2 regions of the Nocardiopsis sp. NPDC058631 genome follow, and region 2 is predicted to be linked to the other one. Evidence: riboswitches for the same ligand, from Rfam matches in the RefSeq annotation. Region 2 holds a riboswitch; the other holds the start of a gene.

Region 1 (7,651 bases), on a different contig from region 2:
TGTCCGGGGTGCGCAGGATTCCTGTGGACCTGTCCTCCTCCAGGACCGCGAGTAGGAGGTCGAAGGCGGCGGCCAGTTTCTCCCGGCGGTCATCGCCGGAACCGATGAGCGTGATGTCCCTGAGGGTCGTGTACAGGATCTTCGCGCTCAACGCGTCGAGAGAACGGAGAAACCGAGGGTGGAGGACGGTCGCGACGTCGTCCGGCAGGTTCGCGGAATCGGTCTGGAGCTCGGTGTGTAGCAGTAGTCTGCGCCAGGCGTCCGTGTGCTCCGCGCACATGTACAGGAGGTTGAGAAGGGTGTAGCAGGTATCGGGGGAAGACAAGTGGCCGCGGAGCTCGTCCCGAGCATGCCAGAGCAGGCGCTCGACCTCTCGGACGGTCTCCTTGGAACCCTTCCCTTCCCCGTCGGGTGTGGTGGAGGGAGGAAGCCCTCCTGCGTCCTGGGTCCTGGCGTTGGCACGCACACGGTCGGCGTAGGTGGTACCGGCCGGCTCGTGCGGGTGGCGAGTGTTGGCGGGTACGGCGCGCGAGGAGAGCCAGTCGGCTACCTGGCCAAGGTCGAAGAGCTCCCGTTCGGCGTCCGCCGGTTCGGGGAAGTCGGGTCCGCGCTTGCGCCAGTTGGTGACCGCGGCGCGGCTGACCCCGGCGTACCTGGCCAGTTGCGCGCGTGACACGAGTGTCGGCCTGCTCTCGTCCACGGTGGTTCTCCTCAGTCGCTCGGCGGAAGGTCGCCCCGGCACATCTGCTCCTTGACCCGGAGTACTTCGGGGACCCGGTCCAGGTGCCTGATGCCGCTGGCCGCCTCCGGGTTGACCCAGGACAGGACGCGGTAGATCGTGCTGTGGTCCGCTTCCAGATGGCGGTGGTGGATGGGCTCGTGGTGCATGATCCGGTTGCGGAAGGTGCGTAGGTAGTCCACTTCCTTGCGCAGGTCCTCGCGGGGCCCGCCGTAGAAGGGGAAGGCGCTGTGCAGGGCCGTTCGCCAGAGGCTGCGGTCGTACCGGGCGACCAGCAGGAACGACCAGAATCCGAAGGACAGCTCGGTGACGATGTCGTCCGGAGCCGCGAGGGACCCCCTTCGGAGGCAGGTGTCCCTCGCCTGGTCGACGAGTTGGGAGCCCTTGGAGTGGAGCGGAGCCGCGTGCCACCAGTCCGCTCGCCCGAAGCGGTCGCACAACCGGTCGTGCATGGAGTTGCGCAGTGCCAGTTCGAGGACGTGCAGGGGCTGGTAGAAGGCGGCGGAGACGGCGACGTTCCAGTGGTACAGGTGGGCCGCCCTGGTGGCGTCCCCGTCGCAGCTGGCGATGTAGGGAGTCAGGCGCGGACGCGAGTAGACGGTGTACATCCACTCCGGCATGTCGTCGCTCAACAGGGCCTTCTTCCGTCTCGGCCTGGGGATGGGGGGCTGTCTGCTCCGAGTTCTGCGTGGTACTGTCGAGCACGTAAGCCCCGGGCCGCCTCTGCTCAGCACGCCACCCGGGGCACAGCTGTGTCCGGGGGCGTGGCGGTGCGGGCAGCCCTTCTGGTTCACGGGGCCCTCACGTCGTCCAACTGGTGTCCACGGTACACGTGCTCCCCAGAGAGGGCAAGCGCACTGTGGTGCGCAATTTTTGTTAACACCACATTGGTCGACTGGATCCGCGTCCACCCCTGTGATATCCGGCCTGGTCAACGGGGTTCAGGAGAGTGGAAGCCGTCAAAGCGCCGTTGTCCGCGAGTGTTCGCAGGGGTCATGCCTTCATGTTGTTAACAACGCGTGGAAGGGCGGCCGTGAGAAGCCCCAGGGCCGGGGTCGCAGCGGCGGCCCTCAGCACTCGATGACGTTGACGGCGAGGCCGCCGCGCGAGGTCTCCTTGTACTTGTCGTGCATGTCGCGGCCGGTGTCGCGCATGGTGCGGATGACCTTGTCCAGCGACACGAAGTGGCTGCCGTCGCCGCGCAGCGCGATCCGGGTCGCGCTGATCGCCTTCACCGAGGCGAGCGCGTTGCGCTCGATGCACGGCACCTGAACGAGACCGCCGATCGGGTCGCAGGTCAGCCCCAGGTTGTGCTCCATGGCGATCTCCGCGGCGTTCTCCACCTGCGCGGGGGTGCCGCCCAGCACCTCGGCCAGACCGGCGGCGGCCATCGAGGAGGCCGACCCCACCTCGCCCTGGCAGCCCACCTCCGCGCCCGAGATCGAGGCGTTCTGCTTGAACAGGATGCCGATCGCCGCGGCGGTGAGCAGGAAGCGCACCACGCCCTCGTCGCCGGCTCCGGGGCTGAAGTGCAGGTAGTAGTGCAGCACCGCCGGGACGATGCCCGCGGCACCGTTGGTCGGCGCCGTCACCACGCGCCCGCCCGCCGCGTTCTCCTCGTTGACGGCCAGGGCGTACAGGGTGATCCAGTCGCTGCCGCGCATCGGGTCGGGGTCCACCCCGGTCGGTGCCAACAGGCCGGACTCGTCGCAATTGCCGCCCAGCTGCCGGTACAGGCGGTGCGCCCGGCGCGGCACCTTCAGGCCGCCGGGCAGGCTGCCCTCGGTCGTCACCCCCCGGCGCACGCTCTGGCGCATCGCGGTCCAGATGACCAGGAGTTCGGCGCGGATCTGCTCCGGGGTGCGCCCGAACGCCTGCTCGTTGGCGAGCATCACCGCGCTGATCGACTTGCCGGTGTCGGCACAGATCTCCAGCAGTTCCTCGGCGCTGTCGAACGGGTGCGGGACGACGGTGACGTCCGGTGTGATCCGGTCGGCCCCCGCGGCACGCTCGTCCACGACGAAACCGCCGCCGACCGAGTAGTACACCTTCGCGGCGAGTTCGGCGCCCCGGGAGTCCAGTGCCACGAAACGCATCCCGTTCGGATGGTCGGGCAGGTTCTCCCTACGGCGGAAGTCCACGTCGACGGCCGGATCGAAGGCCACACGCGGCCCGTCCGGGCCGCCCAGGAACAGGGCCCCCTCGTCCCGCACCTTCTGGACGAGCGCGGGCACCGCGTCCACGTCCACGTGCTCGGGTGTGTGCCCCAGCAGTCCCAGCACCACGGCGGTGTCGCTTCCGTGCCCCTTGCCGGTGAGCGCCAAGGACCCGTACAGCTCGGCTCGGACGCGGGCCACGCCGTCGTCCAGGCCCGCCTCGCGCAGTCCGGCCACGAACGTGCGTGCCGCCTTCATCGGGCCGACCGTGTGCGAACTGGACGGTCCGATACCGATCTTGAACAGGTCGAACGCGCTGATGGCCATGGCTGTCCTCCTCATTGAGTACAGGGCCGGGAAAACGCCGTGCGGGGCGCGGAGCCCCGCACGGCGGGGCTCTACAGGTTGGGGTAGAGCGGGTACTTGGCGGTCAGCGCCTGGACCCGGCCGCGCAGTGCGGCCGCGTCGAACTCCGGCTTGAGCGCCTCGGCGATGACGTCGGCGACCTCGGCGAAGTCCTCGTCGCCGAGACCGCGCGTGGCCAGGGCCGGGGTACCGATCCGCAGCCCGGAGGTGACCATGGGCGGACGCGGGTCGTTGGGCACCGCGTTGCGGTTGACCGTGATCCCGATGCCGTGCAGGCGGTCCTCCGCCTCCTGGCCGTTGAGCTGGGAGTTCACCAGGTCCACCAGGACCAGGTGCACGTCCGTGCCCCCGGAGGCGACCTTGACGCCGACCTCGGCCATGTCCGGCCGGGTCAGGCGCTCGGCGAGCAGGCGCGCACCGCTGACGGTGCGGCGCTGGCGCTCGGCGAACTCCTCGCCCGCGGCCACCTTGAACGAGACCGCCTTGGCGGCGATCACGTGTTCCAGCGGCCCGCCCTGCATACCGGGGAACACCGCGGAGTTGATCTTCTTGGCGTACTCGGCCTTGGTGAGGATCATGCCGCCGCGCGGGCCGCCGAGCGTCTTGTGCGTGGTGGTGGTGACCACGTCGGCGAACGGCACCGGGTTGGGGTGCAGTCCGGCCGCGACCAGGCCCGCGAAGTGCGCCATGTCCACCATCAGCAGAGCGCCGACGGAGTCCGCGATCTCCCGGAAACGGGCGAAGTCCAGCTGGCGCGGGTACGCCGACCAGCCCGCGACGATCATCTTCGGCTGGTGCTCCTTGGCGAGCGCCTCGACCTCGTCGTAGTCGACGGTGCCGTCCTCGTCGCGCACGTGGTAGGCCACCGCGTCGAGGATCTTGCCGGAGTAGTTGATCCGCATGCCGTGGGTCAGGTGGCCGCCGTGGGCCAGGTCCAGTCCCAGGATGGTGTCGCCCGGCTTGAGCAGCGCGAAGTACACGGCCGTGTTGGCCTGCGCGCCCGAGTGCGGCTGCACGTTCGCGTGCTCGGCACCGAACAGCGCCTTGGCGCGGTCGATGGCGAGCTGCTCCACGACGTCGACGTGCTCGCACCCGCCGTAGTAGCGGCGGCCCGGGTAGCCCTCGGCGTACTTGTTGGTCAGGACGGTGCCCTGGGCCTCGATCACCGCCTGGGGTGCGAAGTTCTCCGAGGCGATCATCTCCAGGGTGTCGCGCTGGCGGGCCAGCTCCGCGTCGACCGCGGCCGACACCTCGGGGTCCAGTTCGCTCAGGGTCTGGTTGAGCGTGTTGTCAGTAGCCATCGGGGGCCTACTCCTCGCCTTCGGTCAGCTTCGTGTACTCCTCGGCGGAGAGCAGTCCGGAGGGTTCCTCGGTGATCCGGGCCCTGAACAGCCAACCGCCTTCGAAGGGGGCGGAGTTGACCGTCTCGGGTGCGTCCGCGAGGGACTCGTTGACCTCGACGACCTCGCCGCTGACCGGTGAGTAGATGTCGCTGACGGACTTGGTGGACTCCACCTCTCCGCTCGGCTCACCGGCGGTCACCTCGCCGCCCACCTCGGGCAGCTCGACGTAGACGATGTCGCCCAGGGCCTCGGCGGCGAACGACGTGATGCCGACGGTGGCGATCCCGTCCTCGACCACGACCCACTCGTGTTTGGCCGTGTAACCCAGCTCCGTGGGAACGCTCACTTCAACTCTCCTTGGAGGTGTTCCATTTTCCTGCCGTGCGCCCGTACGGCTGCCCGGCCCGGCCTACGCCCGGTCACGCCCCGTGTGTGCCGGTCCCCGGTCCGGGGATCCCGCCGCGCGGGGCGTACGGGCCTTCGGGGTGTGAAGGCCCCTGCTTCTACGACTGCCGCTTGTAGAACGGCAGTTCGACCACGTCGACGTCCTCGCCCCTGCCTCGCACGTCCACGGTGAACGCGCCGGCCGAGGTGTCGAGGTCGCCGTCCACGTAGGCCATGGCGATGGGACGGCCCAGGGTGGGGGAGGGCGCGCCACTGGTGAGTGTTCCGACGGTCACGCCGTCGCGGAGGACGTCCTGGCCCTTGCGCAGCGGGCGGCGCCCGCGCGCGACGAGGCCGATGAGGCGGCGGGGGCGGGAGGTGCGGGAAGCCTCCTCCAGGGCCGTGCGGCCCACGAAGTCGCCGTCCTTGTCGAACTTGACCACGCGGCCCAGCCCGGCGTCGAAGGGGGTGAGCCCGTCGTTGAGCTCCTGCCCGTACAGGGGCATCCCGGCCTCCATGCGCAGGGTGTCGCGGGCCGACAGCCCGGCCGGGACGAGCCCGTGCCGCTCGCCCTCGGCCATGAGGGCGTCCCAGACCTGGGGTGCCTTCTCGGCGGGCCGGACGAAGATCTCGAAACCGTCCTCGCCCGTGTAGCCGGTGCGGGCGAGCAGGACGGGCAGGCCGGCGACGGTGTGCTCGTAGCCCGCGTAGTAGCGGATGTCGTCCAGGTTCGCGTCGGTGAGCGGAGCCAGGATCTCGACGGCGCGCGGCCCCTGGACCGCGATCAGCGCGTGGTCGGCGGACTCGTCCGCGACCTCGACGTCGAAGCCCTCGGCGCGTTCGGCCAACGCGGCGGAGACCACGGGCACGTTGGCGGCGTTGGCCACGACGAGGTACTCCTCCTCGCCCAGCCTGTAGACGATGAGGTCGTCCAGGACGCCGCCCCCGGCGTTGGTGATCATGGTGTAGCGGGCACGGCCGACCTTGACCTTGGACAGGTGGCCGACCAGGGCGAAGTCGAGGGCCTCGGCGGCCTGCGGGCCTGTGAGGCGGATCTCGCCCATGTGGGAGAGGTCGAAGAGCCCGGCGGCCTCGCGGACCGCCTTGTGCTCGGCGGTCTCGCTGCCGTAGCGCAGCGGCATGAGCCATCCGGCGAAGTCGACCAGCGTGGCTCCGGCCTTCTCGTGGACCTCGCGGAGCGCTGTGGCGCGCGGCGCTGATGCGGGATCTGACATGGGCACTCCCGAGAGGATGGGCGTCGTGTCGTGCAGAGGCGTTGCCATCCTCCCCCTCTGTCATCTGTGCCTGAGAGCTTCACCGCGCGCTCGGCGTGGCTTGCACCTTCGGCGAGGGACACCGGTCCCTGCTTTCCAGAGTGGTCTCGCCCGTACGGTCCGCTGTGCCTGAGAGGTTGTCTTGGGGAGGGATTGCTCCTTCGGCGGCCCGCGATGGATACGCGGGCACTCTCCCGTACGGGGTCAGCAACACGTTCAGACTAGCAGCGGGCGAACACGGCACCCAAGAGAGCCCGTGCCGGGGGCGGGCCCCGGTACCGCGGTGCCGGGCGGCGGAGGAGCCGTGGCCCGGGCGCGGGCACTCCGGCCAAACCCTTCGCGTCGGGGAGCACCGCGGGTTAGCGTGAACCGGGAACGGGCTTCCTGCGTGGGAGGGATGACGGGTGCGAACCGACGGGCACGGGATCCGGACGACGGGCCGACCGCGGGAGACGGAGGATCCGGTGGCGCGGGTGAGGTCGCGGCGGACCGGCGCGGCGCTGCTCGCCGCCGGGTGCGCCCTCACCCTGACCGCCGGGACCGCGTGCGCGCAGGGCGGCGACGGTGGGACGGGGGCGCCGGACGAGGGCCTGGCGGGGGCGCGACCGCCGCAGCAGCGCGGCGACGTGGCCACGGTGGAGCGGGAGGACCTGGAGTCGGTGTTCGCCGAGGCGGGTGTGGAGGGCACGTTCGTCCTCCACGACACCCGGGCCAGGGAGTCGACGCTGGTCGGGGCGGAGGCCGCCCACGTGCGCGCGGTACCCGCGTCCACGTTCAAGATGGCCAACACCCTGATCGGGCTGGAGACGGGGGCGGTGTCGGGCCTGGACGAGGTGCTGCCCTACGGCGGGGAACCGCAGCGCGTCCAGGCGTGGGAACAGGACATGTCCCTGCGGGAGGCCTTCCCCGCCTCGAACGTCCCGGTCTACCAGGAGCTGGCCCGCAGGGTGGGGCACGAGCGGATGGCGGCCTGGGTGGACCGGTTCGAGTACGGCAACCGCGACGTCGGCGGGGAGGACGTGCGGGACCGGTTCTGGCTGGAGGGCCCGTTGGAGATCTCCGCCGTGGAGCAGACCGAGTTCCTGGCCTCGTTGGCCCGCGCCGAGCTGCCGGTCGACGCGGCGCACCAGGAGGCGCTGCGTGAGATCGCCCTCGTGGAGGAGGGCGACGGCCACACCCTCTACGCCAAGAGCGGCTGGGCGGGGGACGTCGACCCCGCCCACGGCTGGTGGGTCGGCTGGGTGGAGCGCGGTGAGGACCTGTACACCTTCGCCCTGCGCCTTGAGATGGACGGGGACGCCGACGCCGAGCTGCGCGAACCCCTGGCCCGTGAGCTGTTGGTGGAGTTCGGCGCGCTTCCCGGGGAGGCGGCGGGGGACTGACCCCGGG
Region 2 (7,651 bases):
AGGCGGGGAGGTCGCCCCGCTGGTCCTCGACGACGGCGAGGCCGAGCAGTGCGCGGGCGAGCAGCGGCGGGCGCGGGCCCGCGGCGACGGCCCGCCGGTAGAGCTTGGCGGCGCGTTTGAGATGGCCGTTCTCGGCGAGGTCCCGAGCCTGGTCGCACAGGTCGGCAGCGTCCTGGGCGAAGGTCGCGTCGGGCTCCCCGGTGTCCGCTGGGTCGGTCGCCGGGGGCGGGTCGGCGGGGCCAGAGCGTGCGGGATGTCCGGACGTCGTGGTCATTGCTTCCGCTTTCCATGGGGGCGGCGGGTCCCGCGGTGGGACGCGGGTCCGTGTCGCCGCAACTCTAACGCGGCTCCCGCCGGGAGGCGGCGCCCCCGGCCGTCGGGCACGGGGATGCCCGTCCCCTGCGGGGCGTCGGACCAGGATCCACCAGCCCTCGACCAGAGAAGTCGGAGGTGTTCGGCGAGCCGCCGATGCGCGACCTTTACGTCGTAGATTCAGATGGGGGGTGCAGGCCACCACCCCACGCGCGAAGGGGTGCCGGTCCGCGGACCGGCACCCCTTCGACCGCACGGGCCGCCTACATCGCGAAGGCCTCCGGCGGCGGGCAGGAGCAGACCAGGTTGCGGTCACCGTAGGCCTGGTCGATCCGACCGACCGGCGGCCAGTACTTGTCCGTGCGCAGCGACGGAAGCGGGTACACCGCCTCGGCACGCGTGTAGCCGTGCTTCCACTCGTCGGCGGTCACCGCCTCGGCCGTGTGCGGGGCGTTGCGCAGGGGGTTGTCCTCGGCGTCCCACTCCCCCGCGGCCACCAGGTCGATCTCGGCGCGGATCGCGATCATCGCCTCCACGAACCGCTCCAGCTCGGCGAGGTTCTCGCTCTCGGTCGGCTCCACCATCAGGGTGCCGTTGACCGGGAAGGACATCGTGGGGGCGTGGAACCCGTAGTCCATCAGCCGCTTGGCCACGTCCTCGTTGCTGATCCCGCTCGCCTTCTGGAGCGGGCGGATGTCGATGACGCACTCGTGCGCCACCAGGCCCCCCTCGCCCGTGTAGAGGACCGGGAAGTACGGCTCCAGCCGCTTGGCCAGGTAGTTCGCGGACAGGACCGCGACCTCGGTGGCGGAGCGCAGACCCTCCTCGCCCATCATCCGGACGTACGCCCAGGAGATCGGCAGGATGCCCGCCGACCCGAACGGAGCGGCCGACACCGGCCCCACGCCCGTGTGCGGACCCGCCTCGGACTGGGACGGGTGGTTGGGCAGGAAGCCGGCCAGGTGCGAGCGGACCGCGACCGGGCCCACGCCGGGCCCGCCTCCGCCGTGCGGGATGCAGAACGTCTTGTGCAGGTTCAGGTGGCTGACGTCGGCGCCGAACTCGCCCGGCTTGGCCCAGCCCAGGAGCGCGTTCAGGTTGGCGCCGTCGACGTACACCTGGCCGCCGGCCTCGTGGACCAGGCGGCACACCTCGGTGATCGTGTCCTCGTACACGCCGTGCGTGGACGGGTAGGTGACCATGATGGCGGCCAGGTCGTCCGCGTGCTGGACGGTCTTGGCGCGCAGGTCGTCCAGGTCGACGTTGCCGTTGTCGTCACAGGCCACGACGGCCACGCGCATGCCCGCCATCACGGCGCTGGCCGCGTTGGTGCCGTGCGCGGAACTGGGGATGAGGCAGACGTCGCGGTGGGCCTCACCCCGCGAGCGGTGGTAGCCCCGGATGGCGAGCAGTCCGGCGAACTCGCCCTGGGACCCGGCGTTGGGCTGGAGGGACACGGTGTCGTAGCCGGTGACCTCGGCCAGCCAGGACTCCAGGTCGCGGATCACGGTCATGCTCCCGACCGCCTGGTCGAGCGGCGCGAAGGGGTGCAGGCCCGCGAACTCCGGCCAGGTGACGGGCTCCATCTCCGTGGTCGCGTTGAGTTTCATGGTGCACGAGCCCAGCGGGATCATCGTGCGGTCCAGAGCCAGGTCCCGGTCGGACAGGCGGCGCATGTAGCGCAGCAGGGAGGTCTCGCTCCGGTGGGTGTTGAACACCGGGTGGGAGAGGTAGTCGGTCTCCCGGGACAGCCCGGCGGGCAGGCGCCCGGCGGCACGGTCCACTGCCAGGCGCGCCTTGGATGTGCCTCGCTCGGTCCCGCCGAAGGCCGCGAGCACCGCTTCGAGGTCCGCCTCCGAGGTGGTCTCGTCCACGCTCACACCGACCGTGTACTGGTCGACGGGCAGGAGGTTGTACCCGGCCTCCAGAGCGGTCTCCACGACGCCGGCAGCGCTGGGCACGCGCACGCGCAGGGTGTCGAAGTAGGCGGAGTGGACGATCTCGAACCCGCGCTCGCCGAGGGCGTCGGCCAGGGCCGCGGTGCGGGTGTGCACCTGGCGCGCGATCGCGCGCAGGCCGTCGGGGCCGTGGTAGACGGCGTACATACCGGCCATGACGGCGAGCAGCACCTGCGCGGTACAGATGTTGCTGGTGGCCTTCTCGCGTCGGATGTGCTGTTCGCGGGTCTGGAGGGCGAGCCGGTAGGCGGGCTTGCCCGCGTTGTCCACCGAGACGCCCACCAGGCGGCCGGGCAGCTGTCGGCGCAGTTTCTCCCCCACGGCCATGTAGCCGGCGTGCGGGCCGCCGAAGCCGAGCGGGACACCGAAGCGCTGGGTGGATCCGACCGCGATGTCGGCGCCGAGGTCGCCCGGGCTGCGCAGCAGGGTCAGGGCGAGGATGTCGGCGGCCACCACGGCGAGCGCCCCGCGCTCGTGGGCGGCGGAGATGACCGCTGCCGGGTCCCTCACCGCGCCGCTGGAGGCGGGGTACTGCACCAGGACACCGAAGGCCTCGCCCTCGGGCAGGCCCTGCGACAGGTCGGCGACGACGACCTCGATGCCGAGGGGTTCGGCCCGGGTGCGCAGGACCTGGAGGGTCTGCGGGAAGACGTCGGCGTCGACGACGAAGACGTCGGCCCTGCTCTTGGAGGCCCGGCGGGCGAGGGTCATGGCCTCGGCCGCGGCGGTGGACTCGTCCAGGAGGGACGCCCCGGAGACCGGCAGGCCGGTCAGGTCGCAGACCATGGTCTGGAAGTTGAGCAGGGCCTCCAGGCGGCCCTGGGAGATCTCGGGCTGGTAGGGCGTGTAGGCCGTGTACCAGGCCGGGTTCTCCATGATGTTGCGGAGGATCACCGGCGGGGTGAAGGTGTCGTAGTACCCCTGGCCGAGCAGGGAGGTGTGCACGTCGTTGCGCGCGGCGAGGTCGCGGAGCTCGGCCAGCGCCTCGGCCTCCCCGATCGCCTCGGGCAGGTCCAGCGGGGCGCTGCGGCCCGGCCCGGTGAGGATGGACTCCGGTACGGCCGCCGCCATGAGCTCGGCGGTGGAGCCGTAGCCGACCGCCTTGAGCATTTCCTGGGTCTCGGCCGGGGTGGGGCCGATGTGGCGGTCGGCGAACACCCTGGCGGGTTCGCCGGGGTTGTTCACGGGCTGGTCAGGCACGGAGACCTCCTGGTGACAGGGCCGATTCGGTTCGGCGGTGTTCCTCACGGTCTCCCCCTCTGTCACCGGGCACGGGCGTGCCAGGCTTCAGAGCGGCCTCCTCCGCGCGGTCCGTGGTGCCTGAGAGGTTACTGGGGAGTATTGCCCCGTCGGCGCCCCTGTCGGGGTCTCTCCCGCGCGGTATTGACAGCCTGTTGACGCTATGTACATGTGGGGACAGGGCGAATGTCGCTTTTCATCCCTGTTGTGAGTATGACCGTACTCGATGGCCGCTGTCGGAGCCGAGTCCGCCCGCGCGTTTCACCGAACCAGTGTGCGGCGCCACACGGGGCGCGGACGCGACCCGGTCGCCCCGTCCCGGCCGTGGGGACTCCACCGGCCCGCGCCGCTCGGGCAGGACCGGGCCCGCCGGTCGCTCCCGCACCCCCAGGATCTGCGTGGGGCGTCCGTCCCCGAGGGCGGCAGGGGCCGTTCCACGTGGGCAGGAGGAGATGCGGGACCCTGGTGTCGAGGAGCCCGGAAACCGCGGCCTCGCTCGCCCCGGCCCTCTCGACGGCCTCCGCGAGTCGACGTCCCCTCCCCGGGGTACGGCGGAAACCGCGAACAGCGCACGGGCCGTCACCCGTTCACACTTGCGGGGGTGAGGCGGACGATCCGGGGTCAGCCGGTCCGGCGCTCCCTGCGCCGCCTGGCGAGTTCGTCCACGGGCGGGGGCGCGGAGGGCAGCTCGGTCCGCTCCTCGTCGGAAACCACACCCAGCGCCTCTTCCAGCTCGCGCCACACGTTGGCCAGCGCCAGGCCGAACATACCCTGTCCTCGCTGCATGAGGTCCACGACCTCCTCGGGGGAGGTGCACTCGTAGACGCTGACGCCGTCGCTCATGAGGGTGATGCGGGCCAGGTCGGGGGTGGGACGCCCGCGCAGGTGGTCGACCGCGGTCCGGATCTGCTGCAACGAGATGCCCGTGTCCAGCAGCCGTTTGGCCACCTTCAGCAACAGGATGTCGGGAAGGCTGTACAGGGGGGCGTTCTGGGCTCCGGTACGCACGCTCGGTTCCACCAGGCCGGTTCTCGCCCAGTAGTCGAGCTGACGGTAGGTGATCCCTGCGGCGGTACACGCCGCGGGGCCCCGATACCCGACGTCCATAGGCCGCGCCACCACGTCCTCTTCGCACAGTAGGCCCTGCTGCCCCGCTAGCCGCAGCGCGGACCGCCTGTCATGGGGATTCCGCTTGCCGCTCGCTACCGCCACGCCGACCTCCGGCCTCTCGTCCCACGGCGGCCTCGACAGGGGATGTCCACTCAGGGAATGGGTGCGCCGTGGGTTCCACTGCACTGACGGTAGGACGACCGAACGGCAGCGTCAACGACAGCACCCGGCGCGTCGCCAAGTGCGCGCACCGTTGGGTTCCCGGAACCGCCCCGGTGGCGCACCCTGCGCCCGCACGGGTTTGGGCCCTGACAGCTTCGACCACTCCCTCAGCCCAATCTATCACCGGCGCGATGAACAAAGCCGCAGGTCGCAGCCATGTCACTTCTGGCTTCCACGCTGACGTCACGCTCGTGGGGCCCGTGGGGCGCACGGGCCCGAGGAGGTTGTGCCTACTCGGCCTTCCTGCCGAAGTCCTCGGGCGAGATGTTGTCCAGGAACTCCCGGAACGCCTCGACCTGATCCTCCTGCTCGTCCGGGATCGGCATGCCCGCCTCGGCGATCACGTCCTCGTGGGCGTAGATGGGCGCGCCCGTCCGTAACGCGAGGGCGATGGAGTCGGAGGGCCGGGCACTGACCTCCACACCGTTGCTGAAGACCAGCTCGGCGTAGAAGATGCCGTCGCTCAGGCCGGTGATGTTCACCGTGGTGAGGCCGGTGTCCAGGGCGTCCAGGACGTCCCGGAACAGATCATGGGTGAGCGGTCTCGCCGGAGCGACGCCCTGTTGCGCCAGCGCGATGGCGGTCGCCTCCACGCCGCCGATCCAGATCGGCAGGTAACGATCTCCCTCGGTCTCCTTGAGCAGGACTATCGGCTGGTTCGAGGGCATCTCAACCCGGACGCCGACGACCTCCATGTGCTTCACAGCGGCTCCGTCCCACGCGTCGTCACACCGGATGGGCGCTCGTCCCTGCCCGCCCGGGTTCGGGACCCCAAGGCGAAATCGGCACCCTTCGTTACAAAGCTGTCCGGCGGCGGGGGGCCGCAAACCTCATCGACCCACCCGCCGCCGTCACCCGTGGTCAGCGGCCCCTCAACGGCGCGGTTTGGTCAGCAGAACCATGCGGAACTTGCCGATCTGGATCTCGTCCCCGCCGCCGAGCTGGGCCTCGTCGACCGGTTCCCGGTTCACGTAGGTGCCGTTGAGGCTGCCCACGTCACGGACCCCGAACCCGTCGCCACGGCGGAAGAACTCCACGTGGCGCCGGGACACGGTGACGTCGTCAAGGAAGATGTCACTGTTGGGATGCCGTCCGGCGGTGGTCACATCGCTGTCCAACAGGAAACGGCTTCCCGCGTTGGGGCCACGCCTGACCACGAGCAGCGCCGTGCCCGGAGGCAGGGCGTCCGCGTTGGCCGGGTCGTCGCCGCTCAGCTCGTCGCCGGGCTCCTCCTCCTCCAGGGCCTGTATCCCGGAGATGGAGATGGTGGACGTGACGTCTCCGGCGGAGTCCCCACCCGAACCGGGTCGGGGTCCCTGCTGTTCGGCCCTGCGGACGGGGGTTCCGCAGTGGGAGCAGAAACGGGCATCATCCGCAACGGCGTGACCGCACTGCGTGCAGTAAACGCTCGACATAGGTCGGCTCGGCCTCCTACCGCACGGGGCGGTGCTTGATTCGGCTGATCGGTGACACGTTCCGGACACCGCGCGGACACCTGGTCCACACACCGTCCGGCACGTGGCGAGGCGGTCCACTGTCGCGGCAGCGGTGCGCCTCACACGGTCGGTCGCTAGGTCTCATCCCCCGTGTCGTACTCCTTGTCACCCCCGGTCAGGGTGTCCGCCGTTGCCGGGATACCCGGCCCGGTGGGCGACGCGGCGCTCCAGGGAACACTCGACTTTAAACCATATCCCTGTCCAGGCAGGGTTTCGCTCCTCCTCGGCCTGCCGTGGACGCCCCGACCGCGCACGCGGTGCGAAGAACTGCGGACCCGGTGCCTGGGGCGCCGTCTCCGCGTGTGACCGACCTCGGGACAGTGAAACACCTGTCCTGATGCTGATGCCTGTCCGGGGGGTTTGGTTCTCGCCGAACCCCCACTGATTCGCACCGACACCATTGGCCCGCTATGACCTGCTGATATGTCCAATTTATCCCTTAAACGCACTTTCGAGCGCGCCGGACGGAGCGGACCACTCCCTCCGGGCGAACACGCCGCGCGGGCGCGGACGACCTTCTCGTCCACACCCGCGCGGCGCAACGGTCAGCCCTCAGCCCTCTCGACCACGGCCGCCCACTCGTCCAGCAGGCGGTGCGCGGTGTCCGAGTCAGGACCTTCGGCCCAAAGATGGGTCACGGCCTCCGCCGTGTCCGGGAGGACCAGGGCCCAGCTTCCGTCGGACTCAAGGACCCTGACGCCGTCCGTGGTGTCCAGCTGGCGGTCTCCAGCCGCCTCCACGACGGACCGCATGACGCTCCCCTTGACCGCCCAGGGGGTGGGCACCGAACGGCGCAGGAGGTGCGCCTGGGGGATCACGCGGTCGATCTGGCTCAGCGACCGGCGGTCCCTGGCCACCAGGCCCAGCAGCCGCACGAAAGCGGCGATGCCGTCGCTGGTCGGGCTGAACTCCGGGACGACGAACCCGCCCCTGCCGTCACCGGCCAGGATGACGTCCTCGCCACGGCCCTGGACCGCCTTGGTGAGTTCGTCGGTGGCGGTCGCGGTCCAGTGGACCTTGACCCCGTGCGCGGCGGCCACCGTCTCCGCGACCCGGGTGGTGGTGACGGGGAGCGCCACCGTGCCGCCCCCGCGCTCGGCGCAGACCAGTTCCAGGACGACCAGCAGGGCGCGGTCGTTGTCGACCAGTTCCCCCCGGCCGTCCACGATGGCCAGCCGCTCGGCCACGGGGTCGAACCGCACCCCGAAGTCGGCTCCGGACCCCGCCACCAGCTCACCCAGGCGCTCCAGGTCGCGGTTCTGCTTGGCGGCCGTGTCGGTGGGAGAGGCCTCGTCGAGCCGGTTGTTGACCGTG

The links. Region 2 has a riboswitch for glycine ahead of gcvP (aminomethyl-transferring glycine dehydrogenase). Riboswitches for the same ligand answer to the same signal wherever they lie in the genome.
Region 1: it holds a riboswitch for glycine, as region 2 does, so the genes downstream of both, gcvT (glycine cleavage system aminomethyltransferase GcvT) here and gcvP (aminomethyl-transferring glycine dehydrogenase) in region 2, are expected to answer to the same signal.

What each region holds. Positions count from the first base shown of each region.
Region 1 is NZ_JBHXQY010000038.1:32,053-39,703, reverse strand. Features, by position in the region: gene ACFWTE_RS14815 (N-6 DNA methylase) at 1-700, opposite strand, end outside; gene ACFWTE_RS14810 (hypothetical protein) at 712-1,371, opposite strand; gene ACFWTE_RS14805 (L-serine ammonia-lyase) at 1,810-3,222, opposite strand; gene glyA (serine hydroxymethyltransferase) at 3,294-4,562, opposite strand; gene gcvH (glycine cleavage system protein GcvH) at 4,570-4,950, opposite strand; gene gcvT (glycine cleavage system aminomethyltransferase GcvT) at 5,108-6,223, opposite strand; glycine riboswitch at 6,369-6,469, opposite strand; gene blaOXA (class D beta-lactamase) at 6,727-7,644, shown strand.
Region 2 is NZ_JBHXQY010000017.1:50,154-57,804, forward strand. Features, by position in the region: gene ACFWTE_RS08685 (tetratricopeptide repeat protein) at 1-274, opposite strand, end outside; gene gcvP (aminomethyl-transferring glycine dehydrogenase) at 576-3,470, opposite strand; glycine riboswitch at 3,568-3,656, opposite strand; gene ACFWTE_RS08695 (MerR family transcriptional regulator) at 4,131-4,616, opposite strand; gene ACFWTE_RS08700 (bifunctional nuclease family protein) at 5,072-5,545, opposite strand; gene ACFWTE_RS08705 (FHA domain-containing protein) at 5,714-6,256, opposite strand; gene ACFWTE_RS08710 (sugar phosphate nucleotidyltransferase) at 6,883-7,651, opposite strand, start outside.